3 regions of the Arthrobacter sp. 24S4-2 genome follow, and region 3 is predicted to be linked to each of the others. Evidence: riboswitches for the same ligand, from Rfam matches in the RefSeq annotation. Region 3 holds a riboswitch; each other region holds the start of a gene.
The links. A riboswitch is a leader RNA that binds a small molecule or an ion and turns the genes downstream of it on or off. The one in region 3 is predicted to bind thiamine pyrophosphate.
Positions count from the first base shown of each region.

Region 1: it holds a riboswitch for thiamine pyrophosphate, as region 3 does, so the genes downstream of both, thiC (phosphomethylpyrimidine synthase ThiC) here and thiD (bifunctional hydroxymethylpyrimidine kinase/phosphomethylpyrimidine kinase) in region 3, are expected to answer to the same signal.
Region 2: it holds a riboswitch for thiamine pyrophosphate, as region 3 does, so the genes downstream of both, thiO (glycine oxidase ThiO) here and thiD (bifunctional hydroxymethylpyrimidine kinase/phosphomethylpyrimidine kinase) in region 3, are expected to answer to the same signal.

Region 1 covers NZ_CP040018.1:3,506,787-3,517,020, reverse strand. Annotated here, with positions in the region: gene ffh (signal recognition particle protein) at 1-1,030, shown strand, start outside; gene FCN77_RS16375 (alpha/beta fold hydrolase) at 1,112-1,846, shown strand; partial or broken gene thiC (phosphomethylpyrimidine synthase ThiC) at 1,866-3,676, opposite strand; TPP riboswitch at 3,692-3,799, opposite strand; gene FCN77_RS16365 (amidohydrolase family protein) at 3,904-4,986, shown strand; gene FCN77_RS16360 (VOC family protein) at 5,072-5,947, shown strand; gene FCN77_RS16355 (hypothetical protein) at 6,049-6,486, shown strand; gene rpsP (30S ribosomal protein S16) at 6,670-7,092, shown strand; gene FCN77_RS16345 (RNA-binding protein) at 7,094-7,336, shown strand; gene rimM (ribosome maturation factor RimM) at 7,481-8,074, shown strand; gene trmD (tRNA (guanosine(37)-N1)-methyltransferase TrmD) at 8,075-8,899, shown strand; gene rplS (50S ribosomal protein L19) at 9,157-9,516, shown strand; gene lepB (signal peptidase I) at 9,600-10,234, shown strand, end outside.
Region 2 covers NZ_CP040018.1:3,853,439-3,863,672, reverse strand. Annotated here, with positions in the region: gene FCN77_RS17895 (RNB domain-containing ribonuclease) at 1-851, opposite strand, end outside; gene FCN77_RS17890 (ferritin-like fold-containing protein) at 892-1,566, shown strand; gene thiE (thiamine phosphate synthase) at 1,605-2,312, opposite strand; TPP riboswitch at 2,339-2,459, shown strand; gene thiO (glycine oxidase ThiO) at 2,451-3,752, shown strand; gene thiS (sulfur carrier protein ThiS) at 3,749-3,985, shown strand; gene FCN77_RS17870 (thiazole synthase) at 3,991-4,812, shown strand; gene FCN77_RS17865 (4a-hydroxytetrahydrobiopterin dehydratase) at 4,873-5,229, shown strand; gene FCN77_RS17860 (hypothetical protein) at 5,324-5,626, opposite strand; gene FCN77_RS17855 (DUF3107 domain-containing protein) at 5,671-5,895, opposite strand; gene FCN77_RS17850 (TetR/AcrR family transcriptional regulator) at 5,947-6,615, opposite strand; gene moeB (molybdopterin-synthase adenylyltransferase MoeB) at 6,699-7,898, shown strand; gene FCN77_RS17840 (SDR family NAD(P)-dependent oxidoreductase) at 7,932-8,966, shown strand; gene FCN77_RS17835 (glutamyl-tRNA reductase) at 9,046-10,234, opposite strand, start outside.
Region 3 covers NZ_CP040018.1:3,387,858-3,398,091, forward strand. Annotated here, with positions in the region: gene FCN77_RS15740 (glutamate-5-semialdehyde dehydrogenase) at 1-1,211, opposite strand, end outside; gene proB (glutamate 5-kinase) at 1,238-2,410, opposite strand; gene obgE (GTPase ObgE) at 2,400-3,989, opposite strand; gene rpmA (50S ribosomal protein L27) at 4,106-4,369, opposite strand; gene rplU (50S ribosomal protein L21) at 4,431-4,739, opposite strand; gene thiD (bifunctional hydroxymethylpyrimidine kinase/phosphomethylpyrimidine kinase) at 5,061-6,665, opposite strand; TPP riboswitch at 6,648-6,745, opposite strand; partial or broken gene FCN77_RS15770 (Rne/Rng family ribonuclease) at 6,850-10,121, opposite strand.

The DNA of each region.
Region 1 (10,234 bases), 120 kb from region 3:
TGAGGCGCGCCAGAAACTGCACGACGTCGTCATCGTGGACACCGCCGGACGGCTCGGCGTGGACGCCGAGATGATGGAGCAGGCCCGGCAGATCCGCCGTGCCATCGTTCCCAACGAAGTGCTGTTCGTCGTCGATTCCATGATCGGCCAGGACGCCGTCAACACGGCGCTTGCCTTCGACGAGGGCGTCAACTTCACAGGCATTGTGCTCTCAAAGCTCGACGGCGATGCGCGCGGCGGTGCTGCACTTTCGGTCGCGTCTATCACCGGCAAGCCCGTCATGTTCGCCTCGACCGGTGAAGGCGTTGATGACTTTGAGCTGTTCCACCCGGACCGCATGGCGTCCCGCATCCTTGACATGGGTGACGTCCTCACCCTGATCGAACAGGCTGAAAAGTCCTGGGATAAAGACGAAGCAGCCCGGATGGCGAAGAAGTTCGCCGACCAGGAAGACTTCACCCTGGACGATTTTCTGGCCCAGATGCAGCAGATCCGCAACATGGGCTCGATGAAGAAGATGCTCATGATGATGCCGGGTGCGCAAAACATCCGCCAGCAGCTGGAACAGTTCGACGAACGTGAAATCGACCGTGTGGAAGCGATTGTCCGCTCCATGACACCGCACGAGCGCGTTGCCCCCAAGATCATTAACGGCTCCCGCCGGGCCCGCATTGCCAAAGGTTCGGGCATGCACGTTTCCGACGTCAATGGCCTGCTGGAGCGTTTTGCCCAGGCGCAGAAGATGATGAAGAAGATGGCGGCCGGCGGAGGTATGCCCGGGATGCCGGGGATGCCCGGCATGGGCGGTGGCGGGCCCCGCAAGGGTGCCAAGAACGCCCCCAAGAAGAAGGCCAGGTCCGGTAACCCGGCCAAAGCTGCGCAGGAACTCCGCGAAGCCGAGGCCAGGCGGGCGAACGCCGGCAACGCGCTGCCTACAGGAGCCTCGTTTGGCCAGCAGGGAGCTGATTTTGATCCGTCACAGCTCAATCTGCCCAAGGGCTTCGACAAGTTCCTCGGCGGGAGCAAGTAGTTCCTGGCGGCGGAGTTTCCGGCACGGGCAACTGTGATGTCGTCGGGCTGTATTGTCCGGCGTTTGCCATAGGGTTGGGGCATGTTTAAGCAGCGCGTAGTGTTCGTCCACGGTTCGGGGGCCTTTGGGTCCGCGGCGTGGCCCAAGCAGCACGGCATGGCCCTGGACTACGACGCCCTGTTCCTGCGCCGTCACGGCTTCGATGCTTCGGCCGAGCCCCTTGAATCGGACTTTCAGGCCGACGCCGACATTGTGTTGGGGGCCCTGGCGGACGAAGGCAGGGGAGCGGCCGGCGGGCACGTCGTCGCGCACTCCCAAGGGGCCATCGCCGCTATGATGGCGGCCGTGGAACGCCCCGACCTCGTGCATTCCCTGGCGCTGGTGGAGCCCGCCTGCCTGTCCCTGACCGCCGAACTGCCGGCCACCGCTGCGCACCGCGCCCTGATGCAGCCCCTTTTCGAGGTCCGGCACCAGCTCGGTGACGACGATTTCCAGCGCGAGTTTGTCCGGCGGGCCTTTTCGGTTCACAGCCAGGAGCCGGCCACGCCGGAGGCCCGAAGCGCCGCGCGCCGGCTCCGGCTGCAGGCACCCCCATGGGAAGCGCCGCTGCAGATAGTTCCGGGAGTTCCCACGCTGGTGCTCACCGGCGGGTGGGAACCGCTGTACGAGGAAATCGCCGGCTACCTCCGGGAGACCGGTGCCCTGCACCGCGTTGCCGCGGGCGGACACCGGCCCCAGGACTCGGTGGAGGGCGACCGGTTTATCCGGTCGTTCATCGCTGACGTCAGCCGGCGTCAGCACTCACACGCGTCGTAGCGGATCCCATCTCCTCAGGCTATTTCGAGGCGGTCTGTTTCGCGTTCGGAAGCTGCAGCTCCGGCAGGTACACCTTGCCGCCCGCGGCGAGGAATTCGTTGCTCTTCTCCCGCATGCCGTCAGCCATTTTCGCGAGTGCGGCCTGGGCTTCAGCGGAGCCGTATTCGTCCCGGATGTCCTGGCTGATGCGCATGGAGCAGAACTTCGGACCGCACATCGAACAGAAGTGGGCCGTCTTCGCCGGCTCGGCGGGGAGGGTCTCGTCATGGAAGGCCTCCGCCGTGACCGGGTCCAGTGACAGTGCAAACTGGTCGCGCCAGCGGAATTCGAACCGGGCTTTGGACAGGGCGTCGTCGCGCTCATGCGCGCCGGGGTGCCCTTGGCGAGGTCGGCCGCGTGGGCGGCGATCTTGTAGGTGATCACACCGGTCTTCACGTCGTCCTTGTTCGGCAGCCCGAGGTGTTCCTTGGGTGTCACGTAGCAGAGCATGGCTGTGCCGTAGCGGGCGATTTCCGTAGCGCCGATGGCGGACGTGATGTGGTCGTATCCCGGTGCGACGTCCGTGACCAGCGGGCCGAGCGTGTAGAAGGGGGCTCCCTTGCAGAGTTCCTGCTGGCGTTCCACGTTTTCGCGTACCAGGTGGAACGGTACGTGGCCCGGACCTTCGACCATCACCTGGACGTCGAACTCCCAGGCGCGCTGGGTCAGTTCGGCCAGGGTGTCCAGCTCGGCGAACTGGGCGGCGTCGTTGGCATCGGCCGTGGCCCCGGGGCGCAGTCCGTCCCCTAGGGAGAACGCGACGTCGTACTTGGCGAATATTTCACACAGCTCGTCGAAGTGCGTGTACAGGAAGTTTTCCTGGTGATGCGCGAGACACCAGCCGGCCATGATGGCGCCGCCCCGGGACACGATCCCGGTGACCCGCTTGACTGTGAGCGGAACATATCGGAGCAGCACCCCGGCGTGGATGGTCATGTAGTCCACGCCCTGTTCGCACTGCTCGATCACGGTGTCGCGGAAGATCTCCCAGGTGAGGGCGTTGGCCTCGCCGTTGACTTTCTCCAGGGCCTGGTAGATCGGTACCGTGCCGATCGGGACCGGGGAGTTGCGGATGAGCCATTCCCGGGTGGTGTGGATGTCGTCGCCGGTGGACAGGTCCATCACCGTGTCGGCGCCCCACTGCGTGGCCCACTGCAGCTTGTCGACCTCTTCTGCGATGGAGCTCGTAACGGCCGAGTTGCCGATGTTGGCATTGATCTTCACGAGGAAGGCCTTGCCGATGATCATCGGTTCGGATTCCGGGTGGTTGATGTTGTTGGGGATGATTGCCCTGCCGGCAGCCACTTCGCTGCGGACCAGTTCCACGTCGCAGTTTTCGCGGAGGGCTACGAACTGCATCTCGGGCGTCACCACACCCTGGCGGGCGTAGTGCATCTGGGTGACAGTCTTCCCGTCGACGGCGCGGCGGGGCACCGGCTGCGCACCCTTCCACTCCGCGGAGGCGGCACCGCGGCGCACGGCCGACTTGCCGTCGTCGAGCAGGTTCCGTTCCCGGCCGCTGTAGGGCTCGGTGTCACCCCTCGATTCGATCCACCGCATCCGGAACGGCTCCAGCCCCACCACGGGGTCGCTGCCGGGCCCGGCGGTCCGGTAGACCTGGAATGGGCCGTTGGCTGAGCCGTCCGGGGAGTTCTCCAAGGCAATCTCGGTGACCGGCACCCGGATCCCGGTGTCCTCGTCCGCGATGAACGCCAACGAGTGGGACTTCAGGGACTGCGTTTCAATCGTGCCCGAACTTCCGGCGGCAGTCTCATTTTGGGCAGGGAACAGCTGTGTTTCTTGCGTATTCACGGAATACTCACTTCCTTCGCCGGCATTACCCGGACAGGTTCAACGGTCGCAGGCTGCATCAGCCCGATCTCAGCCCCTGCAAGGGCACCCGTGTGGTCGTAAACGAAGCTACCACACGGCCGCGGGGCTATGCCCTGCTGTGCCGGGTGTGACAGCGGCAGGCATCGGCCGGCCGGTTGCGGGGCCGGCCGGATTAGGCTTGAGGCATGGCTGGCATCATCGAATTCACCGGGACCGTGCTCATCGGTCCCGACCGGGAACGGCACGGGCTCTGGTCCGTCGACGGACGACTGACGTTCAACCGGCCGCCGGCACCGCCGGACGCGGTGCTGGACGGGTGGGTGCTTCCGGGCCTGGTGGACGCGCATTGCCACATTGGCCTGGGCCCCGGAGGTGCAGTGGACGACCACACGGCCCACGCCCAGGCAATGACGGACCGCGACGCCGGCACCCTCCTGGTCAGGGACGCCGGCGCGGCCAGCGACACCCGCTGGCTGCAGCGCAGCCCGGACGCCCCGCGGATTATCCGGGCCGGCCGGCACATCGCCAGGTCGCGCCGATACCTGCGGGGCCTGGCAGTTGAAGTCGATCCGGACGGACTGGTGGAAGCTGTGCGCAAGCAGGCGCTCGCCGGTGACGGCTGGGTCAAACTGGTGGGGGACTGGATCGACCGCGACTCCGGTGACCTCGCCCCGTCGTTTCCGGCCGCCGTGGTGCGGGACGCCATACGCGCCGCCCACGACGAAGGCGCCAGGGTCACCGCTCACTGCTTCGCCGAGGACACGTTGGATGACATGCTGGACGCCGGCATCGACTGCATCGAGCACGGAACGGGCCTACTGCCGCGGCACCTGCCCCGCTTTGTGGAACAGCGGGTCCCCATCGTTCCCACGCTGATCAACATCGCGACGTTCCCGGAGATCGCAGACCGGGCGCAGGGGAAGTTCCCGCGGTACGCAGCGCACATGCGGGCGCTGTGGGAGCGGCGGAATGAGCGGATCCTGGAAGCGTTCGAGGCGGGGGTGCAGATCTTCGCCGGGACCGATGCGGGCAGCGTTATCAGCCACGGCCGCATCGTTGACGAGGTCCATGCGCTCAACGCAGCGGGCCTGCCGGCAACCGCGGCGCTGGACGCGGCGACATGGGCGGCGCGGGACTGGCTGGGGGCGGACGGCATTGCAGAAGGTGCCAGCGCCGACGTCGTGCTGTGTGAGCAGGACCCCAGGACGGATCCGGCAACCCTGCGAGGGCTCAGACACATCGTGCTGAGGGGCCGGCAAGTCCGTTAGGAATAAATTGAAGCTTCAAGTAATTTAGCTTTATGTATATCGTCGCCGAAAACCGGTGACGGAGTTCCGGAATTCGGGAGTTGCCATGACCGCAGAATCCAGCAGCAAGGACCTGCTGCCCGCCGACCTCACCATGGGCACTGTGATGCTCAAGGTGGGGGACATGAAGCTGATGACGGACTATTACCAGCGGGCGCTGGGGCTTGAGGCCGTGGCTGAGCAGGACGGCGGCGTGTACCTTGGCCGGCGCCGGAAGCCGCTGGTCCACCTGGCGCCGGCACCTGGCCTGAACCTGCCGGGGAGGGGTGAAGCCGGTCTCTTCCACACCGCCCTGCTCTTCGCTGACAGGGCTTCGCTTGCTGCCACAGTGGCCTCCGCAGCCCGGTATGAACCCCGGTCCTTCACGGGAAGTGCAGACCATCTCGTCAGCGAGGCCTTCTACTTCAATGACCCCGAGGGCAACGGCATCGAGCTCTACTGGGACCGCCCCCGCGAAGACTGGTCCTGGGAGGGCGACAGGGTGGTCATGGATAGCCTTGCCCTGCCCCCGCAGCGGTTCCTGCAGGAATACCTGACCGAGGAAGCGGTGAGCGGCCAGCGCGAGTCCCGGGCCGGCGTCGGGCACGTCCACCTTCAGGTGGGCGACGTCCAGTCGGCCCAGGACTTCTACGTCGGCACCCTTGGATTCGAGAAGACCGCCGGTTGGCATGGGCAGGCACTGTTCGTCTCGGTCGGCGGGTACCACCACCACATGGCCATGAATGTCTGGAACAGCAGGGGTGCCGGGCCCCGGAAGGACACCCTTGGCCTGGGAGAAGTCCTGATCGAGGTGCCGGAGGGGGACGATATCGGGGCTCTCGCCGACCGCCTTAAGGTTGCCGGCATCCGGTCGCACCACACCGGAGCCGAGCTGCGTTTCGATGATCCGTGGCGCAACCGGATCCGCGTTGCGGTGCGCTGACCAGCGCGTCCTTCTGGGTTAGGCTGAATCCGGAAGGCCCCGGGAGTCGCGTGGCTGCCCGTCAGGACCACCACACCGCCGACGGAATGAGGATGATTTCCATGGGATTCACCGAAATCTTTGTTTCCACCCACGATGAAGCACTCAAGCGCGCGGGGGCACTCGACGGCGGGGGACCCGCAGCCCCTGAGGCGCTCCGGATTCCGGACATCACTGATTTTGAAATTGAGCAGCTGGGCGATCTGGCCGGAGCGGCCGTGCACGCCTCAGGCGCGGACTATGAACTTGCCATGGTGGACGTTGCCAGCGATTCCCTGCTGGGCGTGCCGGCGGCCATGGTGCGTGCGCTGGCCGAACTGCTCAGCTACGAAACCGAGGGTGAAGGCAATGTCCTGGAGGATGTGGCTTCGCGATGGGCGGCCGAGGAAGACATGCCTTTCGGGTCCGTGCAGGCCCTCGGCTATGTTCAGCGGCTTGCTCGGCTGGCGAGCAGCGTGGATCCCAACACCCGTACGGGGCTCTACGTCTGGTCGTCTTGACCCGGCCGGGGTGTGTCAAGTCGAAATCCCGGCGCCGATCTGGCACAATGAACAGGTACTTGATCTGCGTGGCCCCTCTCTCCGCGTCTGGATCCTGTCCTTAAGAACCCCCCAGTATGGCCCGCCCCACGGGTGCAGAACGGCGGGTTCGACCCCGTTTCAGAAACAGGAGTGACCACAAAAGTGGCCGTAAAGATTCGCCTTAAGCGCTTTGGTAAAATGCGCGCACCGTACTACCGCATCGTCGTCATGGACGCACGCTCCAAGCGTGATGGCCGTGCCATCGAAGAGATCGGCAAGTACCACCCCACCGAAGAGCCCTCGTACATCGAGGTCGACACGGACCGTGCCCAGTACTGGCTCGGCGTCGGCGCACAGCCGTCCGAGCAGGTTGCCGCGATCCTCAAGATCACCGGTGACTGGCAGAAGTTCAAGGGCCTCCCGGGCCAGGAAGGCACCCTGAAGACAAAAGCTCCGAAGGACGCCTTTGTCACCCCGGAAAAGGGTTCCGTGATCATCCCGGAAGCCATCACCAAGAAGGCCAAGAAGGACGACGCAGCCGAGGCCCCCGCCGACGCTGAAGCAGAGACCGCCGAGGCTGAGTAAATTGCTGGCAGAAGCGCTCGAACACCTTGTCCGGGGGATCGTTGACAGTCCTGAGGACGTCAAGGTCAGCGCCAAGAACAACCGCCGCGGGGACACCCTCGAAGTGCGCGTTCACCAGGACGACCTTGGACGGGTGATCGGACGCCAGGGCCGCACGGCACGCGCATTGCGCACTGTCGTGGCGGCGCTGGCCGGTGGCGAACAGGTCCGGGTCGACGTCGTCGACACCGACCGCCGCCGGTAAACGCCTCCGCAATATTTGTCTCAAGTCCGGCCCCTTCACCAGATTACGGTGGAGGGGCCGGACTGTTTTCAGCACCAAGGCGGGCGCGGCAGCAGCACCCGCGCAGCAGACCAGCACAGAACGAATCCCGAAACAGAGGAACAGATGCAGCTTCAGGTGGCACGAATCGGCAAACCGCACGGCATCCGCGGCGAAGTGACCGTCCAGGTCCTGACCGACGCGCCGGAGGACCGCTTCATCCCGGGCACGGAGTTCCGTGTTGAGCCCGCGTCGGTGGGGACCCTTACCGTGGACAGCGCCCGCTGGAACAAGGACATCCTGCTGCTGGGTTTTGAGGGGATCGAGACCCGGAACCAGGCCGAAGGCCTGCGCGGGGCCAGGCTGTTCATCGAAACTGAAGAGCTCGACGAGGATGACGACGAGGGCTGGTACGAGCACGAGCTCGTCGGCCTCGAGGTGCGCGTTGCCGACGCCGTTGTCGGCAAGGTCTCGGGCCTGCACACCCTTCCGGTACAGGACCTCATCGTGGTGGAGGCCCCCGACGGCAAAGAGATCCTGATCCCCTTTGTTGAGGAGATCGTGCCCGAGGTCAACATCGGCGAAAAGTACATCCTGGTCACGCCGCCGCCCGGGCTGTTTGACATCAACGCGGACGACGCCGGCGGGTCGCCGGAAGCCGCGGACGCCGCGGACGGCGCGGCTGGGTCCGGCGACGCCAGGGCCGGAGACAACGCGTAAATGAGGATCGACGTCGTCAGCATCTTCCCGGAGTACCTTGCGCCCCTGGAACTTTCCCTGATCGGTAAGGCCCGCCAGGACGGCCTCCTGGACCTGAATGTCCACGACCTCCGGGCGTTCACAACGGACAAGCACCGGACCGTGGACGACACGCCGTATGGCGGCGGCGCCGGCATGGTGATGAAGGCTGAACCCTGGGCCCAGGCGCTGGCTTCGGTTGCAGCGGCCGGCGGTGCTGCCCCCGTCCGGAAGCCGGTGCTGATCGTCCCGTCCCCGGCAGGGGAGCGGTTCACCCAGGCGCTGGCCCACGAGCTCGCGGAGGAAGAGCAGCTCGTCTTCGCCTGCGGCCGGTACGAGGGCATCGACGAGCGCGTCATTGAGTGGGCGGTCGAGCACTTCACGGTCCGGCCCATGAGCCTGGGGGACTACGTCCTCAACGGCGGCGAAGTGGCGGTCCTGGCCATGACCGAAGCCATCGTACGGCTCCTTCCGGGCGTTGTGGGCAACCCTGAGTCCCTCGTTGAGGAATCGCACTCTGACGGCCTGCTGGAATACCCGGTGTACACCAAGCCGTCCACTTGGCGGGACCGCGAAGTCCCTCCCGTGCTGCTGAGCGGCAACCACGGCAAAATTGCGCAGTGGAGGCGTCACGAACAGTACCGCCGCACCGCCGAACGGCGGCCGGACCTGCTCGAGGTATTCGACGCCGGCAAGCTGCCGCGCGCGGACCGCACGGCGCTCGGGGACCTGGGTTACGACGTCGTTGACGGCCGCCTGCGGCGCCGCCCGGACGCGCGCGGGGACGGCGCCCCTGCGGAAGGCTGAGGCCGGCCGTGCCGTGTGCGGATTGGGGGAAGGTTGCGGATTAGCCGGAATCTCCCGGATGTGGCAAAATTAGTCCTTGTGCCTGCTGGGTACGCACCTGCCACAGGGGGAGCGTCGCCAACAGCCCGGCACCCCGGCCCGTCAATCAGTGATGGAGCCGGATCAGAAAACTTTCGGCGGTGATTTCCGGGCACGTTCCGGGCTTGGCCGCCGTGACCCAAAGTGGATGACCTGTGGCGTTCACCAGGAGTGGATCAATGCATATCCTCGATTCCGTAGATGCAGCCTCGCTGCGCACCGATGTTCCCCAGTTCCGTGCGGGTGACACCCTCAAGGTTCACGTGAACATCATCGAAGGCAAGAACTCCCGTGTCCAGGTATTCCAGGGCTTCGTCCTGGGCCGCCAGGGTGACGGCATCCGCGAAACCTTCACCGTCCGCAAGGTTTCCTTCGGTGTCGGCGTGGAGCGTACCTTCCCGGTGCACTCCCCGATCATCGACAAGATCGAGGTCGTCACCAAGGGTGACGTCCGCCGCGCCAAGCTCTACTACATGCGTGCACTGCGTGGTAAGGCTGCGAAGATCAAGGAAAAGCGCGACTTCAGCACCGCCAAGTAAGTCTCCGGACTTCCACGGCGGGTCCAGAACCCGGATCCGGCCCGCGCCGGAGCCTTCCGCAACAGCGCCACAGGATACGGATCATGGACCAGTCAGAACGCCAGCCCAGGAAACTGGGCTGGCGTTTTGCGTTCCTGGCCCTGGCGATGGCAATCCTGATCAGCGGCATCGTCCGTTCCGTGTGGCTGGACGTCTACTACATACCGTCGGCATCCATGGAGCCGCTGTTCGGTTCGGGTGACCGGATCCTCGTTTCCCGCGCTGATTTCCAAGCCGGGCCGATCAGGCGCGGCGACGTGGTGGTCTTCGATGGCCGCGGAACTTTCGCCCCGCTAAATAGCGGCAATGGGGCCCTTCAGGATGCCGTCGGCGCGGTGGGACACTGGCTCGGCATCACGGGCAGTGATACAACCTACATAAAGCGGGTCATCGGGATGCCCGGCGACCACGTGGTCTGCTGCGATGACCAGCAGCGGCTCACAGTGAACGGTCAGGCGCTTGAGGAACCATACCTTTATGGCGGCGACGCGGCGAGCAAGCAGAAGTTCAGCGTGATCGTACCGTCCGGACGGTTATGGTTGCTTGGAGACCACAGGTCCATGTCCGCCGACTCCAGGAGCCTCTTGGGCGCACCGGGCGGAGGCATGGTCCCGCTGGACCGGGTGATCGGCCGTCCGGTCCAGATCATCTGGCCACTCGACAGATTTGCGGCCGTGCC
Region 2 (10,234 bases), 470 kb from region 3:
TGCGTCTGCCGCTTGAAATGCAGCAGGGAGCGTTCGTCCGGTGCCGGCATTGTGCGCAGGATGCCCACCTTGCCTGCAAGCATCAGGTCCGCTGCGGCCATGCCTGTCATCAGGGAGATCTGGGCGTTCCAGTCCTCCACGGGCAGTGGAGGCGCCGCGACGATGTGGTAGCCGCCGTCGGGCAGCTGCTGGATTTCCTGGTCCGGCATGTTCAGGCTTGCGCCGCCGCGCAGCCTCTCCAGTTCCACGCGCTTCAGCCCCACTTCCTTCAGGAGCTGCAGGACCGGAGCGGCGCGGCCGGAATCGAGGTCCTCCTGTACGTTCCTGTAGCTGAGCTTCGCCCGGCTCCGGATCTTGGCCCGGCGCACCAGCACGGACTGCACGTGCGCGGCCGCATCCAGCTCGAACTCCCAGACAAAGGCGGCGCACAACTGGCCGGCAAGCAGGCTGCCGGCGTGTTCGCTGATGGCTTCCGGGTGGAGCGGAATCCGCCCGTCGGGGGCGTAGAAGGTCTGCCCGCGGCGGCGGGTTTCGGCGTCGAGCGCCCCGCCCGGCGCCACGAAGGAGGGCACGTCGGCGATGGCATAGAGGACCTTGTAGCCCCCGCCCGTCCGTTCAATGAAAAGAGCCTGGTCCAGGTCAGTGGAGGATGGCGGATCTATGGTCACGAATTCCACGGCGGTGAGGTCGGATTCCGGCATCTTATGGTCCGCGACAGCTGCCAGGGCATCCTTCAGTGCGTCCTCGGGAAAAGGCCCGGGAAGCTCAAGCTCCGTTCGCAGCGCGTTCAGCGCCTCGCTCAGACGGTTGGTCTGTTCGTGGACACTCGGAGTCAGGTGATGATGTGACACGAAGTCAGGTTAGCTCGATTTGCGCCATTAGTCTTGAATGATGAGCTCATCCCCGGCAGACACCGCTCGCTACAACCGTTTCGTGTCAGACCTGTTTGGAATGATGGCCTACGGGGAACTGTCGGCGTTTGAGCGGTTCTCGGCGGATGCGCGGTACTCTCCGACTCTCCACGACCGCGCCGTGCTGGGCAGGATTGCCGTGGTGGAGTTCCGGCACTACGAGCTGGTGAATGCCCGGCTGCAAGCGATGGACATCGACGCCGAGGACGCCATGCTGCCGTTCCAGGCGGCTGTTGACTATTTCCACGAGCGGACGCGCCCGGCCGACTGGTACGAATCGCTGATGAAGGCCTACGTAATCGACACGGTTTCCGCGGACTTCTACCGCGCCATCTCGAGGTATGCGGATGCAGGCACGCGGGAACTCATCGAGCAGATCCAGGATTCCGAGGAGACGACGGAAGTGCTTCGCGAACGGCTGAAAAGCGCTTTGGCCGATGATCCCCGGCTTGCGTCCCGCCTTGCCCTGTGGGGCAGGCGGCTCCTGGGCGAGGCCCTGACGCAGGCGCAGCGCGTCAGCTACGAGCACGCCTTCCTGGGCGGCCTGATCGCCGGCGAGGACGACGCCGCCGCGAAGGAACTCGTGGGCGGCCTCATCACCGGCCTGGCCGGAAACCACTCCAAGCGTATGACTCAGCTCGGCCTGACCGGCTAGCGCCTGACCGGCTAGCGCCTGACCGGCTAGCTTCGCAGCTAGGCGGCGTCGAGTGCCTCCAATAGCGACCGCGCCGCCCCGGCGGGGTCGTCGGCGTCGGTGATGGCGCGGACCACCACAATGCGCCGGGCTCCGGCCGCAACCACCTGCTCAACGTTGCCCAGGTCGATTCCTCCGATGGCGAACCAGGGGAGGAGCGGACTGTCAACCGTGCCCTCAGCCGCGCTGGCAGCTGTTTTGGCGGGTGTTTTGCCGGTGGCCCTGGCCGCGTAGCGGACCAGGTCGAGGCCCACGGCGGCACGGCCGGGCTTGGTGGGGGTTGCCCACACCGGCCCGACGCAGAAGTAGTCCAGCCCGCCGGGCCCCGGCGAAGCGGCGACCGCAGCGTCGATCTGCTCCGGGCTGTGGGTTGACAGCCCGATCACGGCGTCATCGCCGAGGATTGTCCGGGCCGAGGCGAGCGGAAGGTCCTTCTGGCCGATGTGGAAGACCGGCGCCTCGGACAGGGACGCAATGTCCGCCCGGTCGTTGACCGCCCACGGCCTGCCATGGCGGCTGGCGGCCGCCTTCAGCACCTCCAGCAGTTCGAGCTCCTCGGCGGCTTCAATGGTCTTGTCGCGGAGCTGGATGATGTCAACGCCGCCGGAATATGCGGCATTAACAAAGTCTTCGAAATCGCCCCTGTCCGCACGGGCATCGGTGCACAGGTACAGGCGGGCGTTGGTGTGGACGGCTTGCTGGGTCATGGCACCAGCCTAGTTCCTCTAAACTGGGCAGGTACCGCGGGAGCCCGCTGGAGCTGTCACAAAGCTGCAGGGCTGAGAGGGCGTCAGAGCCGACCGCTTGACCTGATCCGGTTAGTACCGGCGTAGGGAAGGAATCGAATGTACCCCCAATCAGCACCTGACGGCCCTTCTGTGCGCGGCCGGGATATCCGGGTGGACGTCGCCGTGATAGGCGGAGGGGTCATCGGCCACGGCATCGCATGGGAAGCGCTGCAGTCGGGACGGTCCGTGGCCCTTATCGACGACGCTCCCGGAACAGGTGCGAGCTGGGCCGCGGCCGGCATGCTGGCGCCCGTCAGCGAACTCCACTACCAGGAGGAAGAACTCCTGGAACTCATGCTCCACTCTTCGGGCCTGTGGCCCGCGTTCGCGGCGGGACTTGATTCACGCGGGCCTGCTGCCGGGGGCACCGGTACCGGATACCTCACGACGTCGACCCTCGCCGTGGGCGCCGACGCCGCCGACCGCCGGGCGCTCGCCGACCTGCGAGGCGTCCAGCAGGCCAGTGGCCTGACGGTGGAACCGCTGACGGTCAGGGAGGCAAGGACCCGGGAGCCGCTGCTGAGCCCGGGCATCTCCTGCGCGTTCAACATCCCGGCGGATCATCAGGTGGATCCCCGCAAGCTCCTGGTCCGCATTGCTGAGTCCCTTCCTGGCTCCGCCGTCCGTGAGCCGGCCGCCGGGCTGCTCTGGGAGGAAGGACGGGTCAGCGGCGTCCGCCTGTCGGGGGGAAATGCCGTCCGCGCCGGGGAGACCATCGTTGCCAACGGACTGGGTTCCGCCGCCCTCGACGGGTTGCCCGCGAGGCTGAAGCTGCCGCTCCGCCCCGTGTACGGCGACATCCTGCGCCTCCGGGTTCCCGGGTACCTGCAACCGCTGCTCACGTCCACAGTCCGTGGCATGGTCCACGGGGTCCCGGTGTACATCGTTCCGCGGCAGGACGGAACGGTGGTGATCGGCGCCACCCAGCGGGAGGACTCCCTTTCTGGCACTGGCACCGCGGACCGCGGAGCCGGAAACGCGGCTCCGGCGCACTCCGGCGTTTCAGCCGGCGGCGTCTACCAACTGCTCCGCGACGCCCAGGTGCTGGTGCCCGCCGTCGCCGAACTGGAACTGCTGGAAGCCACGGCGAGGGCCCGTCCGGGAACCCCGGACAACGCGCCGCTTCTGGGACGGGTTGCCGCTGCCGATACCGGCCGGGACATCGCAGGGCTGATCATCGCGACCGGTTTCTTCCGGCACGGCGTCCTGCTCACACCCGCGGCGGCGTCCATCTGCCGGCAGCTCATGGACGGCAACGCCGACCCGCGTTGGGCGCCGTTCCGGCCGGACCGGTTTTCCCGCCGTCCGGCGACGACGGCAGACTTTGTCACAATTGACCCGAACAAGGAAACAGCATGAACATCAAACTGAATGGCGCGGTCCACGCTGTCGACGACGGCGCTTCGGTCACCACCCTCATCAGCCAGGTCACCGGTAGGAACCTCGCCCCCAACGGGCAGGCCGCCGACGGCCGGAAGCTCGGAGTGGCGGTGGCCCGGAACTCGGAGGTGGTGCCCCGGAGCCAGTGGTACGTCACCGCGCTCACCGAGGGCGACGACGTCGAACTCGTAACAGCAGTACAGGGAGGTTGAGCTTCATGGCAGGAACAACGGTTGCCGGCGTCACCGGGGCAGCGCAGCACGCGGTAGCAGATCCCTTCATCGTGGACGGTGTCCCGTTGGGATCGAGGCTGATCATGGGCACCGGCGGCGCGCCCAGCCTGGACGGCCTCGGCGCGGCACTGATCGCGTCGGGCACGGAGCTGACCACCGTGGCCATGCGCCGTTACTCGCCGGCTGAAACAGGTTCGCTGTTCCAGCTCCTGGTGGACCACAACATCCGGGTCCTGCCCAACACCGCGGGGTGCTTCACCGCCAAGGACGCCATCATGACCGCTGAACTGGCGCGCGAGGCCCTGGAAACGGACTGGGTAAAGCTCGAGGTGATTGCCGATGAGCACACCCTCCTGCCGGATGCCGTGGAACTGGTTGACGCCACCGAGCAACTCGTGAACCGCGGGTTCAAGGTGTTCGCCTACACCAACGACGACCCCGTGCTGGCGCTGCGGCTGGAGAACCTCGGAGCCACCGCGGTGATGCCGCTCGGTTCGCCGATCGGCACCGGCCTGGGCATCCTGAACCCGCACAACATCGAACTGATCGTTTCCCGGGCCTCCGTTCCCGTGGTGCTGGACGCCGGTATCGGCACTGCGTCCGACGCGGCGCTTGCCATGGAACTTGGCTGCGACGCCGTCCTGCTGGCCACCGCGGTCACCAGGGCACAGAATCCGGCCCTGATGGGGGAGGCCTTCAAACACGCCGTTATCGCGGGTAGGCTGGCGAAAGCGGCCGGCCGGATCCCGCGCCGCGAGCACGCCCTGGCGTCGTCGGCCATGGAGGGCCGGGCTGAGTTCCTGTAGGCCCGGCGGCATCCGCCGGCACTAGGGAGCGGGCTCATTCCGGACCACCAAGGAGCCACCGTGACCGGCAAGGAAGACACTCTCACCCGACCGCAGATCGACGCCGCGCTGGCGGACCTCCCCGACTGGCTGTACCGGCTGGGAGGGCTCGTGACCGTCTATAAGACGCCGACGGCGGCCGGGGCGCTTGAGCTGATTGCCGCCGTCGGACGATTGGCTGAAGAGCAGAACCACCACCCCGACCTCGACTGGCGGTTCAACCGGGTCTTTATCCGTTTCACCTCCCACGACGCCGGCACCGAGGTGACCCGGCGCGACGTCACGGCAGCCGCGGCGGTCAGTTCAGCGGCCGCCGCCGTGGCAGCGATCGCGGAACCGGGCCGGTACCCGACCGCGGGGATCGCGGAGCAAGGCTGAATCCGGCCCGGCACCGGAGAAGTCAGCAGCCGGCGCCTTAATGAGCCGTGACCACGCACCCAACGGGGTGGTCACGAATGCCCAGGATCGTTGGTTAGAGCCTCAGCGCGGCGGTCAGGTGCCTGGTGTCGTGCAGCGCGCGCTTACGGCCCAGGTACACTGCCGCGGCGAGGGCCGCCCCGGTACCCAGAACCATGGGCAGCACCCACGGTATCCACGTCAGGCCGGGCTGGTATCCCAGTCCCGCGGCCATGAAGATGATCCAGCTCAGCATCCCCACGGCCGTGGCCACCCCCGCCGGCATTGCGATGCCGTACCTCGCATGCCGCCGGTCGTTGGCCCAGACAACAAAGCCGGCGGCCACGGTGACCAGCGTCACGATTACCAGGGAAAGCATTTCTGAACTCCTTGCTGCAGGGCGGCGGGGGTGGCCACGGGTGCCTAGAGCTGGCCGAAACCGACGCGGCGGGCTTCTTCTGCCCCGATTTCCACGTATCCCAGGACGTTGGCAGGAATGATGACCACGCGGCCCTTGTCATCCGTAAGGCGAAGTTCGGTGCCCTTGGCCATGGCGTCCCCCACCAGCGTGGCAACAGCGTCAGCATCCTGAGCCGATTCCAGTACGATTTCGCGGCCGATGTTCTGAATGCCGATCTTTACTTCCACAGCGAGGCCTCCCAGCCAATCAAAGTTCTAAAGGTGTTCTCTATTTGTAGTCTAGGTTTCCTTGGGGAAGCGCGAGATTCCGCGCCAAGCTAAACGATAGATGAGGTCGCTGGCCACATCGAGGTCCAGGTTGCCGTCGGTTTCGAGCCAGTAGCGCGCGCTGACCTGGGCCATTCCTGCCAGTCCGCGCCCCAGCAGCTGGGCCTCCAGCATGGGGAGCTTGGTGTCCTCGGCGATGACCCGCGCAATGGCGTCGGCAAAAGTCTTGTTGAATGTTTCGAGCCTGGAACTGACGTCGCTGTCATTGATGAGGTCCGATTCAAATACCAGGCGGTGGGCCTGGTCGTCGCTGGCAATGAAGCGGTAGTAGGCGCGCATGACCGCCTGGACGCGTTCGTCGTTATCCTTGGTGGAATTCAACGCCGCCATCATGAGCCCGGTCAGCGTGGTCAGGTGGCTGTCCAACAGCGCCAGGTAGAGCTCGCGCTTGGACGGGAAATGCTGGTACAGCACCGGCTTGCTGACGTGGGCGGTTTCCGCGATCTCATCCATGGCGGCGCCGTGGTACCCATTGGCAACAAAGACTTCCTGGGCGGCGGCAAGCAACTGGGCGCGGCGTTCATCACGGGGGAGCCGCGCCGAACGTGCACCGGCGGCCTTGGGCTGCCCTGTTGCTGCCTTCCCGGCCGGAGTCCGATCAACCGGTGCCTGGTGAACCACTGTTGGCCTTCTTTCGTTGCAGTTACCTACACTTTACGCGCGGGTAATATGACCTTGCGGCATCTTCGGGCATACATTGAAGTATGGCTTCCATGATCACCGCAACTGCTGTCCCTGCAACCCTGGCTCCGCTCGTGGAACCGGCCGATGCACTGACTGCCGAAGAGGTGGAGCGCTATTCCCGACACCTCATCATTCCGGAAATCGGCACGCTGGGCCAACGCAGGCTCAAGAACGCAAAAGTCCTGGTCATCGGCGCCGGCGGGCTCGGCTCACCGGCCCTCCTGTATCTGGCGGCAGCTGGTGTGGGGACGCTGGGAATCGTCGACGACGACGCCGTTGACCTCAGCAACCTGCAGCGCCAGGTGATCCACGGGGTTGCCGACGTGGGCCGCGCCAAAATCGAGTCGGCCCGTGATGCCATAGCTGCGCTGAACCCGCTGGTGGACGTACAGCTCCACAACGTACGGCTTGACGCCTCCAACGCGCTGGAGCTGTTCGCCGGTTATGACCTGATCGTGGACGGCGCGGACAACTTCGCCACGAGGTACCTGGTCAACGACGCCGCGGCAATCCTCGGGAAGCCCTACGTGTGGGGCTCCATCTTCCGGTTCGACGGACAGGTGAGCGTGTTCTGGGAACAGCACGGCCCTACCTACCGCGACCTGTACCCGGAGGCCCCGCCTGCCGGTTCGGTGCCGTCCTGCGGCGAGGGCGGCGTGTTCGGCATGCTGTGCGCTGCCGTGGGGTCGCTGATGGTGACCGAGGCAGTCAAGCTGATTACCGGCGTCGGGCGTTCCCTGCTGGGGCGTGTGGCGCTGTTCGATGCCCTCGGCGGCAGCTGGCGCGAGATCAAGGTGGCCCGGGACCCGGAAGCGGAGCGGATCACGGAACTCACCGACTACGAGGCGTTCTGCGGAATCGTGCCCGAGGAAGCGACGGCCAAGGAAAACACCGTCACGGCCACACAGCTGGCCACCATGCTGGCTTCCCGCGAAGCCGGCCTGAAGGACTTCGAGCTCGTGGACGTCCGGGAATCGGGCGAACACGACATCGTCAGGATTAACGGTTCCGTCCTGATCCCGCAGGGCAGGATCCTCGCGGGTGAGGCGTGGGCCGAGCTTCCGCAGGACAAGGACATCGTGTTCCACTGCAAGGCCGGTACCCGCTCCGCCGCTGTCCTGGCCGCTGCCCGCAAGGCAGGATACCAGCGGGTCAGCCATCTCGACGGCGGCATCCTCGCATGGGTGCGCGAAGTGGAGCCCGGCAAGCCGGTCTACTGACCCGTCCCGCCCCCGCCCGAGAAAGGCACGGCCATGAGCCAGGACAACAGCAGGACTCCGCAACGCAAGACCGGTTCCGGCTTCGGCAAGGAGTCGACCGCCGCTGAAGTCATTGCCGGCATCGACCTCACCGGCAGGACTGCCGTCGTCACGGGCGGGTACTCCGGACTCGGACTGGAGACGGTCCGGGCACTCGTGTCCGCCGGCGCCCAGGTACTGGTGGGTGCCCGGAGGCCCGGCCATGCACGGGAGATGCTGGAGGCGGCCGGAATATCCTCCGGAGGACTGCCTGCCGGAGCGGAAGGCGGAGCCGTCAGGATTGCGGCACTGGACCTGGCGGACCAGGCAAGCGTACGGGAATTCGCTGCCGGCTTCCTGTCCTCGGCCTTGGGCGAATCCGGCACCGGCCTGGACATCCTCATCAACAACGCCGCCATCATGGCCTGCCCCGAGCAGCGGGTGGGCCCGGGCTGGGAATCCCAGTTCGCCACCAACCACCTGGGGCACTTTACGCTGACCAACCTGCTGTGGCCGGCGCTTTCGGAGGGGCGCGGAGCCAGGGTGGTCTCGCTCTCATCCACCGGGCACAAGCTGTCCGCCATCCGGTTCGAGGACATCAACTTCGACTCCGGCTACGACAAATGGAAAGCCTACGGCCAGGCCAAGACTGCCAATTCGCTCTTCGCCGTGCAGCTGGACTTCCTCGGCAGGGACTCCGGGGTGCGGGCCTTTGCCGTTCATCCCGGCGGCATCATGACCGAACTGCAGCGCCACCTGCCGCGGGAGGAAATGGTGGCCGCCGGATGGATGGATGAGCGCGGTACAGTCGACGCCCGGTTCAAGACCCCGGAACAGGGTGCGGCCACGTCGGTATGGGCGGCCACGTCGCCGCTTCTGCTGGGAAAGGGCGGGGTCTACTGCGAGGACTGCGACATCGCGGAGCCCACAAAGGCAGGAAGCCCGGAAGCCCGGATCCGGGGCGTTGATGCGCACGCCGTTGATCCTGCAGATGCTGCCAGGCTGTGGACGCTCTCGGCGGAAATGACCGGCGTCAACGCGTTCGGCTGACCTGCCCGGCCGTGCCCCGAGCGTGGGGATACGGCAAGTTGGAACTGTGGCGCCCGGGGTAAGAGCGGGGGAACGGTGGTTAGGCGGTTTCCCGCCGGGCTTCGGTGGATGCCGGGTCTGCCTGGCTGTGGTCAACCGGGCACTCTGCCGCCCGTGCGGCGCCGGGCTGTTCAACGGTGATCCCGTACAGCGCTTCGAGGGCCGCGATGTAGTGTTCCTGCTGGCCGTTGGAGGCAAGCTCCCGGGCCCGGACGGTGGGGACGTGCAGGAGCTGCTTCACCATCCGGCGCAGGGCGAACTCGACCTCTTCGGCAGCTGCCGTGCAGCCGTGCCGGGCGCGGACCTTTTCCATTTCGGCGTCCAGGACGTTCATGGTGTGGCGGCGGAGGGCGACGATGGCGGAGTCCACTGACCGTGCTTCGCGCTCCTGCTCAAAGGCTGCGGCGGCACCGTTGACAATGCCGCTGGCCTGGGCCAGCGATTCCGCCTGCTCCTGGGGAGCAGCGAGGCGCACGGATTCGAGCGTGAGCAGCTCAACGCCGTCGAGCTCTCCCACAGCGGGGTCGAAATCGTGGGTGAGGGCCAAGTCAATGGCGATCAGGGTCTGCAGTGCCCCTGCCCGCACACGGGCAAGTTCGTCAGCCTCGACGCGGGTGTCGGAGCCGCTGCAGCCGATCATGACGTCCGCAGTCGCGACCGCGGCTGGCAGCGAATCGGCGTCGAGGGCCTTTCCGCCGCGGGTGGCCACGAAGCCTTCGGCGCGTCCGGAGGACGAAAAGACGGAGATGTCGGTGCAGCCGCGTTCGCGGAGCAGGGACATGGTGGCCCCGGCGTACGCCCCGGTGCCGAAGACCACGGCTTTCTTGGTGGACCAGTCGGCGTTTTCGGAGAGGTCCGTGGCGAGGTCCAGGGCAACAGAGACGATGGACAGTCCGCGTGAGCCGAGGGCAGTCTGGGCGCCGACGTCCTTGGCAGTTTTGGAAGCGGCCTGGAAGAGCCGGACCAGGCCGGAACTCGCGGTACCTTCGTGCTGGGCGTTTATCAGGGCGCGGCGCACCTGGCCGGCGATTTCGCGTTCGCCCACTACGGCCGAGTCCAGGCCCGAGCTGACTGCGAAAAGATGCTGGCTGACTTCGCCGCCGGTACGGGTATTGAATGACCGGGACACCAGCTGCTCGTTGAGCCCGCAGAGGTCGCTGATCTGGGCCACAAGGGCGGCACGCGCTGCTTCGACGTCGTCGGCGTGCGGGGCTTCACCGTAGATTTCG
Region 3 (10,234 bases):
AACCTGGTGGAAGCGTTGACAATGACCGCCGCGGAGTCGATCTCCGAGATGAACCGCTCGGCGTTGGCGAGGTTGTTGGTGATAATCGCTTCGGTGTGGCCGGTGGACCACGTGCGGATGTGCTTCACCGCCTGGTCGAGGTTGTCCACCATGGCAACAGCGAGGTCCAGGTCCATGTATTCGGTGGCCCAGTCCTCATCCGTGGCGGGAACGGTTTCCACGGAGCCGGCCAGGGCGGACCGGATCCTCTCGTCGACGTGCAGGGTGACGCCGGCCTTGCGGAGCGCCGCAGCGACGGCGGGCAGGACCGTGGATCCGGAATGCACCAGCAGGGTCTCCACTGTGTTGCAGACACTGGGCCGCTGGGTCTTGGCGTTGAGGAGGATCTCGACGGCCATTTGTTCGCCGGCGGACTCGTCGATGTAGATATGGACGTTGCCTTCGCCGGTTTCGATGACCGGAACGGAGGAATTGCTGACCACGGTCTGGATCAGGTCCCTGCCGCCGCGCGGAATGAGGACGTCCACGCGGCCGCGGGCCCGCATCAGGACGTTGGCTCCTTCACGGCCGAACTGGTCGACGGTCTGGACGGCGTCCGCAGGCAGGCCTACCGATTCGAGCGCATCCCGGAGGACCCGGATGAGGGCCTCGTTGGTGGCTGCGGCAGCCGAGCCGCCGCGCAGGATCACGGCGTTGCCGCTCTTCAGTGCCAGGCCGGCGATGTCCACCGTCACATTGGGACGGGCTTCGTAGATCGCGGCCACGACGCCCATGGGAACGTTGACCTGGCGCAGGCGCAGGCCGTTGGGCAGCGTCTGGCCGCGGACCACGTTGCCCACGGGGTCCGGCAGGCCAGCCAGGTTTTCGAGTGCGGCCGCCAGGGCGTCGATCCGGGCGTCGTTGAGCGTCAGTCGGTCAAGCAGTGCGGCGGAGGTTCCGTTGGCGCGTCCGGCCTCCACGTCCTTGGCGTTGGCCGCAAGGATCCGGGCCTTGCTCTCCAGCAGGGCGGTGCCGATGGCACGGAGTCCCCTGTCCTTCCAGGCGCGGTTGGCCCGCGCCATGCTGCGGGCTGCGTGCCGGGACCGGTCAGCGATTGCGTGTACTGCAGCTTCGACTTCAGCCGGAGTCAGCCGGGCATGGTCCGGCGTGGGAGATACCTCGGTGGAGTCGTTGGATTTCTCAGCGGCTTGGTGAATCAGTGCCTCAGTCATCATTCCAGTCTAGGCGAGACCGGCCGCTAGACCAGAACCAAGTCATCAACGTGAACAACCTCACGGTCGAAGCCGCGGCCCAGGGACTCCCCCAGTTCCTGAGTGGAGCGACCCAGCATTTGCGGCAGTTCGTCGGAGGAATAGTTGACCAGGCCGCGCGCTATGACCGTGCCGTCGGGCGAAATCATTTCCACGGCGTCGCCGGATTCAAACGTACCTTCAACGGCCGTGATGCCGGCCGGGAGCAGAGACGTGTGGTGGTCCTGGACTGCCGTCACGGCGCCAGCGTCGAGGAGCAGTCTGCCCTGGACGTGGGCAAGGTGCGCGAGCCACATCATGCGTACGGACTTGCGGCCGCTGTTGACGGAGAACCAGGTGCCCACGTCCTCGCCGTTAAGGGCTGCCGCGGCATTGGCGGTGGAAGTGACCAGAGCAGGGATTCCCGAATCGGCGGCCATCGTGGCGGCCTCGACCTTGGTCTGCATGCCGCCGGTTCCGACGCCGGCTTTGCCGGGCTTGCCGATGTTGACGCCTTCGAGGTCCTGCGGGCCGTCCACCTGCGGGATCCGTTTGGCTCCCTTCGACGGCGGACCGTCATAGAGGGAGTCAACGTCAGAGAGCAGCACGAGGGCATCGGCGCGGACCAGGTGCGCCACGAGGGCAGACAGCCGGTCGTTGTCACCAAAGCGGATCTTGTGAGTGGCCACGGTGTCGTTCTCGTTGACCACCGGCACGACGCCCAGGTTCAGGAGCCGGTTCAGCGCCCGGAAGGCGTTCATGTGGTGACTGCGCCGCATCAGGTCATCTGCGGTCAGCAGCACCTGGCTCACGGTCACGCCGTGCGCGGCGAAGGCATGCGTGTAGCGGGCCATGAGGAGTCCCTGGCCAACGCTCGCGGCCGCCTGCTGGGTGGCAAGGTCACGTGGGCGTTTTACGAGGCCCAGCGGTGCCAGGCCCGCCGAGATGGCGCCGGAAGAAACAAGGATGATCTCCGTACCTGCGTTGGACTTCGCGGCCAGCGCATCCGAAAGCTCGATCAGCGCTTCTTCGGAGATTCCACCCTTGATGCTGGTGAGCGACGACGATCCGACCTTGACGACGATTCGGCGGGCCCTCGCGAGCACGCTGCGGTCGTCGGACCTGGGTTCCTCGATGACAATTGCGGAATTATCGGTCACGTGTGGGGATTCACTCCTCATTCTCGGTAGTCAGTCCGCTCTCCTGGAGCGGGCGGGCGGCACGGCGGCCGCTAACTGATTCGGTCCAGATGCCGGCTTTGCGTTCGGCTTCGAGCTCGGCCCGGGCTGCGGCCTTGGCGTCACGGCGCTCCTGCTGCTCGTCGCGCTTCTGCCCGCGGGTGGGCCGGTCGCCGATGTCGGCAAAGCGCACGTCGGTGCCGCGCGGCGAAGCAAGCAGCTCGGCGCCCGCCATCATGGTGGGCTCCCAGTCGAAGACGACACCGTCGTCTTCACCGATCACCACGGTGTCGCCGGGCTTTGCGCCCTGCTTGAACAGCTCGTTCTCCACGCCCAGTTTGGCCAGCCGGTCTGCGAGGTAACCAATGGCTTCCTCGTTGGTGAAGTCGGTCTGCTTGACCCAGCGCACGGGCTTGTCACCCAGTACGCGGAACAGCGGCTCGAGGTTTTTCTCTTCGCGGCGGATCTTGAAGCCTGATTCGTTGACAGCGCGCGGTCGCAGCACGGGTGCGTGCACCTTTGGCGGCGTGGCGGCCACCGTGTCCCGGGCGGCCTTGACGATCTCGGCCATGGCGAAGCCCAACTGGCGGAGCCCTTCGTGGCTTGTCGCGGAAATCTCAAACACACGGTAGCCGCGGGATTCCAGCTCGGGCCGGACGAATTCGGCCATGTCCTTGCCGTCAGGCAGGTCGACTTTGTTCAGGGCGACCAGCCGGGGCCGGTGGTTGAGCGGGACAACCTCGCCGTCGGAGCCGGCGTAGCTCATGTCGACCGCGTATTTTTCGAGTTCGGCTTCGATGATTGCGAGGTCGGAGAGCGGATCCCGCTCTGATTCCAACGTGCCGCAGTCCAAAACGTGGACCAAAGCTGCGCAGCGTTCGACGTGCCGCAGGAAGTGGTGGCCCAGGCCCTTGCCTTCGCTGGCCCCTTCAATGAGTCCGGGGACGTCGGCAATGGTGAAGCGGACGTCGCCGGCCTGCACCACGCCCAGGTTGGGGATCAGGGTGGTGAAGGGGTAATCGGCGATTTTGGGCCGGGCAGCGGACATGGCTGCGATGAGGCTGGACTTGCCGGCGGACGGGAAACCCACCAGGGCGATGTCCGCAATGGACTTCAGTTCCAGGACGATGTCGCTGGATTCGCCTTCGATACCGAGCAGGGCGAAACCCGGGGCCCGTCGCTTCTGCGAGGAGAGCGCGGCATTGCCCAGTCCGCCCGGACCGCCGGCGGCCGCGACAAACTCGGTGCCTTCGCCGACGAGGTCGGCCAGGACCTGGCCGTCCTTGGTCTTCACCACGGTGCCTTCGGGAACGGGAAGGATCAGCGTTTCGCCGTTCTTCCCTCCGCGCCAGTCGCCCATGCCGGAGCCGCCGTTGGTGGCGTGGCGGTGCGGTGCGTGGTGGTAGTCCAGCAGCGTGGTGGTCTGGGGGTCAACGCGCAGGATGACGTCGCCGCCATCGCCGCCGTTGCCGCCGTCGGGACCGCCCAGGGGCTTAAACTTTTCGCGGTGGACGGAGACACAACCGTGGCCGCCGGTACCGCCGGATACGTGCAGTACTACCCGGTCTACAAAGCTCGCCACGTGAATCTCCTCTGTGCTTAACCTGAACGTCTTGGACGCCCAAATTGATTGTAATGCGGTTAAAAGAACAGTGGAGCGGGCCATCATGGCCCGCTCCACCGGTTCAGATCCTGTTGTTACTCTGCAGCTGCAGCAGCCACGATGTTCACGACTCGACGTCCGCGGCGGGTGCCGAATTCGACAGCGCCGGGGGTCAGGGCGAACAGGGTGTCGTCGCCGCCGCGGCCTACGCCTGCACCCGGGTGGAAGTGGGTGCCGCGCTGGCGGACGATGATCTCGCCTGCGGAAACTACCTGGCCGCCGAAGCGCTTGACGCCGAGGTACTGGGCGTTGGAGTCACGACCGTTGCGAGTGGAGCTCGCGCCTTTTTTATGTGCCATTTGAAATGCCTGCCTTAAAAATTCTGGGGAATCTGCTGAAAACCTGAAAAGTAACGGAAGGTTACTTGATACCGGTGATCTTGACCTTGGTCAGTTCCTGACGGTGACCCTGGCGCTTCTTGTACCCGGTCTTGTTCTTGAACTTCTGGATGACGATCTTCGGACCACGAAGGTCCTGAAGGATCTCAGCCGTAACCGTTACCTTGGCCAGGTCCGCAGCAGCAGACGTGACTTTGTCACCGTCTACCAGGAGCAGTGCGGGCAACTCAATGGTGCTGCCGGCTCCACCGGGGACGCGGTTCAGGGTAACGAAGTCTCCAACGGAAACCTTCTCTTGGCGGCCGCCTGCGCGGACAATCGCGTACACCACTGGGGAACTCACTTCTCTCGACGTTTATTACTAGATTTGCGTGCGGAACCTGGGTCCAATTGTTTGGCCTGGCTCACGCTGTGCCTCAACGCCGGTGGATTCCCCGGGGGAACCCATGGATTATCCCAGGAACATTTCCGTTTGAATTCCAAACAGTCTGTTCCGAGGTCATAACCCAAGTGTTGGCGTAAGCACCGAAGATCTAGAATACGCTAATTTTGCCTTCGGCCGCAAATGAGGCTGGCTCCGGTGGTAGTACGTGATGGGCGCCACTCGGTGTATACAGAGTGCAGCCGCAACGACTTCCGGAACCGCGCCCCACTATCGTAGCGGCTCCCGGGCGCTTTCCGTGCCAGCGTGCAAACGCGGCGCGTCGAAGAAATCCACTTCGTAGCGGCACGACTGTTTGAAAGCCAGGATCATGCCCTGCCGTTCAGCTGCGGACGCGGCCCGCGCGGCGTCGTCGGTGATCCTCACTGCCTGCCGGGTAGCGGCAGCGAAGTCCTCGTCAGCGTAGGTGCGCAGCCAGTCTGCGTAGGGATGGCCGGACGGGGATCCCGCCGCCAGGAACTGCCCGTGCAGCGCGGCGCCCACTTCGGCGTACAGCCAGAAGCACGGCAGCACCGCAGCGACCAGCACCCCGTAGCTGCCGGATGCGGACGACGCGAGCAGGTGGTCCACATAGGACTTGGTCACCGGGCCCAGCCTGGCACCGACGCTGCGGGTGCTGAGCCAGTTCCGGTGGAGTTCCGACTCAACTTCCAGGCACTGCTGGGCCGACCGGGCCCAGAACAGCTGTTCGGCCTCGGTGGGGGCAAGCGCGGAAGCACGGGACAGCACGCGGGAATAGCCGTTCAGGTAGAGGGCGTCCTGGGCAAGGTAGTACGCGAAGTGCTGCTCGCTGAGGGAGCCGTCGGCCAGGGCGCGGATGAAGTCGAGCCCGTAGATTTCGTCCAGGTCCGGCCCGGCATCCTGCCGGAGTGCGGCGGCGAACTCGCCTTCCCCCGGCACGTCATGGTCACCGGGCGTCAGGTGGTGGAAGTGGTGGACCGGACCGTTGCCTGTTCCGACCGCGAGCACGCCTGACTCCCGCAGTGCCCCCTGCAGCCACGGCTTGACCTCACGCAGGGAGGCCTCCCAGTCCCCCAGCCTGGCCTGCGCCGTGGCCATGGCCGATGACAGTGAACATCCGGTGCCGTGGCTGTTCGCGGTCCTGACCCGTTCCCCGGGGACCACCACAACGTCCTGGGCCAACAGCCCCCCGGTGTTGACGAGCGCGTCCGGGCACTCCCCGCCGTCGAGATGGCCGCCCTTGACCAGAACCGTGGTGCCGGCCTGCGCGGCGAGCCGCTTGCCCTGGGCAAGTGCCGCCTCCCAGTCCCCGGCGAGGGGCTCGTTGAGCAGCATGGCCAGTTCTGCCAGGTTGGGCGTGACGAGGTCCGCCAGGGGCAGGAGCTCGCGCAGTTCCGCCTCGGCTGCCTCCTGCAGCAGCCTGTCGCCGCTGGTGGCGACCATCACCGGATCAAGGACCACGACGGCGGGACGCGCCTTCGCCAGCCAGCTGCGGACCGCGGCAATCACCGATGAGTCGCCCAGCATTCCGATCTTGACGGCGTCGATGCTGATGTCATCGCTGATGGCCTCAAGCTGGGCCGTCAGGAAGTCCGCCGGGGGAACGTGGACGGCCCGGACGCCGTGGGTGTTCTGCGCCGTCAGGGCGGTGATGGCAGCCATCCCGTATCCGCCGTTGGCGGCAATGCTCTTGAGGTCGGCCTGGATGCCCGCCCCTCCGGACGGATCGGACCCGGCGATGGCAAGCACTCTCGGAACAGGGCGCAGAACGGGGCCCGTAGCGGCTTCAAAGGCGCCTTCAAAGGCAGCTTCGGCGGCCGGAATGGGGAGGAATGATGCAGACAAAGGAGACATCCCTTCGCCGGTGCTAACCGGACAGGTTCAACGGGTGTGGATCTCAGCCGGCCCTTTGCGCGGCACCCCGTGTCAGTCCCCCAGCCTAGCCGTTTTCCTTAAACGAAACCGCGGGCACGGCCCGAAAGCGGCGTATGACTACGCCTGCCCCGGAACGCACCCGCGGTGTCAGCCAGCTGTCTGATCAGAGCTCGGAAGCCGGCACTCCGACACCCAGGATGATCGGCTCATTGGCCGGCGCCTTGGCGGGCGCCTCCTTCTTTGCCGGCTCGGGAGCCTTGGCTTCGTGGCTGTGCCCCGAAGCGGCTACCGGAGCAGTCTCGTGGTGTTCCACTGAGGTCTCGTTGGCTGCGCCCTGGGCACGGCTGGCGCTCCGGTTCCGGCGCGGACGACGGGCCCGTCCCTGCACGGCCGTGTGGTCCGTGTAGTCCGCTTCAGCAGACTGCGCCGGGGCCCGTGTAGCCGAGACCTGGGCCTGAGCCGGGGCCGCCGGCTGCTCGGCGGGAGCGGTTGGACGCTCTTCGGCCACAGTCGGCTCGCCAAGGTGCGCAAACGCCTCGGCAAGGCGGTCCAGGGTCAGGGCGACACCGCTGGCCGGTGCTTCCCCTGCGTGCTCTACGAACGGCAGCGCAACCTTCTCGCCGCCGAAGGTGAGGACGGCGGTGGGCCTCCCGGCCGCAGCGGCCTCGGTTTCCGACACCTTGGCCGGCCGCGCCTGGTCGGGAGCGGCGTGGGCCGCGGCCTGGGCCGGAGCGGACGGCGCAGGCGATGCCTGGGCAGCCAGCGCCTGGCCGGCTGCGGCGTGCGCGGCCGTTGCGGCGGGAGCGGCGTGGCCGGCTTCGGCGTCGTGCAGGTGGGCAGCGTGCGCTGCGGCGGCGATGTTGGCCAGCGCCGCGCGCGTTGCTTCAGCCTTGGCGTGGCGCTCTGCATCGGTGGGCTCGTGGTGCACCGGTGCCGGCGGCATGGCAGCAGCTTCGGCGACCGGCTGGCCGCCCTTGCCGCGGCGGCGGCTCTTGCGCTCCGTCCGCGGCGCCGGCTGGTTCTCCGTCCGCGGTACGTGATGCTCGGCGGCCACTACGTTGGCGCGGCGGTGCTCCACGGGCTCGTCGTGGGTGACGATGCCACGGCCGGCGCACGCCTCGCACTGCTCGCCGAAGACCTCCAGGAGCCCGGTGCCCATCCGCTTGCGGGTCATCTGCACAAGTCCCAGCGAGGTCACTTCAGCCACCTGGTGCTTGGTGCGGTCGCGGCCCAGGCACTCCACCATGCGGCGCAGGACCAGGTCGCGGTTCGACTCCAGGACCATGTCGATGAAGTCGATGACAATGATGCCGCCGATGTCACGCAGGCGCAGCTGCCGGACGACTTCCTCAGCCGCTTCCAGGTTGTTCTTCGTGACGGTTTCCTCGAGGTTTCCGCCGCTGCCGGTGAACTTACCGGTGTTAACGTCCACCACGGTCATGGCCTCGGTGCGGTCAATCACGAGGGAGCCGCCGGAAGGCAGGAAGACCTTGCGGTCCAGTGCCTTGTGGATCTGCTCGTCGATGCGCCAGGCCGAGAAGATGTCTGTGTCCTTGGTCCACTTTTCGAGCCGGCCCACCAGGTCCGGGGCCACGTAGGTGACATAGGCCTCGATGGTGTCCCAGGCCTCCTCGCCGGAGACGATCAGCTTGGAGAAGTCCTCGTTGAAGACGTCGCGGACCACCTTGATAGTGAGGTCGGGTTCGCCGTAGAGGAGTTCCGGAGCCAGGATCTTGGTGGAGGTGGCCTGGCCTTCGATGCCCTCCCACTGGGCGCGCAGGCGGTTGATGTCGTGCGTCAGCTCTTCCTCGGACGCGCCTTCGGCCGCGGTGCGGACGATCACGCCGGCGTCTTCCGGCAGGCGGTCCTTGAGGATCCGCTTGAGGCGGTTGCGTTCGACGTCGGGCAGCTTGCGGGAGATGCCGGTCATGGAGCCGCCGGGCACGTACACGAGATAGCGGCCGGGGAGCGAAATCTGGCTGGTCAGGCGGGCGCCCTTGTGGCCCACCGGATCCTTGGTGACCTGGACCAGCACGGAGTCGCCGGACTTCAGCGCGTTCTCGATCCGGCGCTGCTTGCCCTCGAGGTTGACCACGTCCCAGTTGACTTCACCGGCGTACAGCACGGCGTTCCGGCCGCGTCCGATGTCCACGAAGGCGGCTTCCATGGACGGCAGCACGTTCTGGACCTTGCCCAGGTAGACGTTGCCGATCAGGGAATCCTGCTGCGTCTTCGACACAAAGTGCTCGGCCAGGACGCCGTCTTCGAGGACGCCGATCTGGATTCTGTCATCGCGCTGGCGCACGATCATCTGGCGGTCCACGGATTCGCGGCGGGCCAGGAATTCGGCCTCGGTGATGACGGTGCGGCGGCGGCCGGTGTCGCGGGATTCGCGGCGGCGCTGCTTCTTGGCCTCCAGCCGGGTGGAGCCCTTGACGGACGTGACACGGTTGTTGACCGGCGCCTCGCTGATGGCGCGCGGCGCACGGACGCGGGTCACCGTGTTGGGCGGGTCGTCGCCTTCCCCGCCGGTCAGTTCCAGGTCCTGGTCGCCACGGCGGCGACGACGACGGCGGCGCGACGTCACGCCGTCGTCCGCGGTCCGGACGGTTTCCTCGTCCGCGTCCTCGTCACCGGCGGTGCCTTCGTCGGATTCGGTCTCGCCGGCGGCTTCCCGGTCGGTCACGCGGCTGCGCCCACGGCGTCCGCGGCTGCGCCGGCGCCGGCGGCCGCCGGCGTCAACATCGCCGTCGTCGTCCGATTCTTCCTCTTCAGTTTCCTCGGCGGCGGCGGGGGTGGCCGCAGGGCGGACCACGGCGCTCAGGTCGGGCGCCTGGAAAATCATGGAAGTGACAGCGCCGGGCTCAAGGAAGAGCGCACCCACCGGGCTCGCAGCTTCAGCAGCGGGTTCCTGCGCTTCGGCAGCTGCTTCTTCGTCGGTCACAGCAGATTCAGCGGCGGCGGTAGCGTCCGCAGAGGGGCAGGCTCGGCGATCGGAGCAGGCTCCGGGGACGGCGCGGGCTCGGCGTCGGCCGCTTTTGCGGGGGCCTTGGCGCGCGACGCACGGCGTCGGATCGGCTTTTCAACAACTGCGGCCGCAACCGGAGCCTCATCTGCGTGCACCGCATCGGGAGCCGCATCGGCGGGGGCGCCAGCAGCCGGAGCGGCGGCGTCTTCGGCGAATACTAGCAAGGGCTCGGCGGACTCAACATTCTTCCGGGACCGGCTGCGGCGCGCCGGGGGCTTTTCCTCAGGGGCCGCATCTGCCGCCGGTGCCTCCGCCGGCACCGCCGCTGCGTCACCCGTTTCAACAGACTCGGCCTTGGGTGCGGCCTTGCGCCTGGTCCGGGTGGCCCTCTTCGGCGCGGCGGTGGCGGCCGCCTCTTCGGTGGCTGCTGATTCTTCGTTAACGGCTAGAACCTGGTCATTATCCATATGTGGCGACACTCCTGCCCCTGACGCACCGCCACATCCGGCACCCATTGGGGCAAATATTGTCAAAACCCGCAGGCATTGACAGAAGTCAATTGAATACCCTCAGGTTCGCA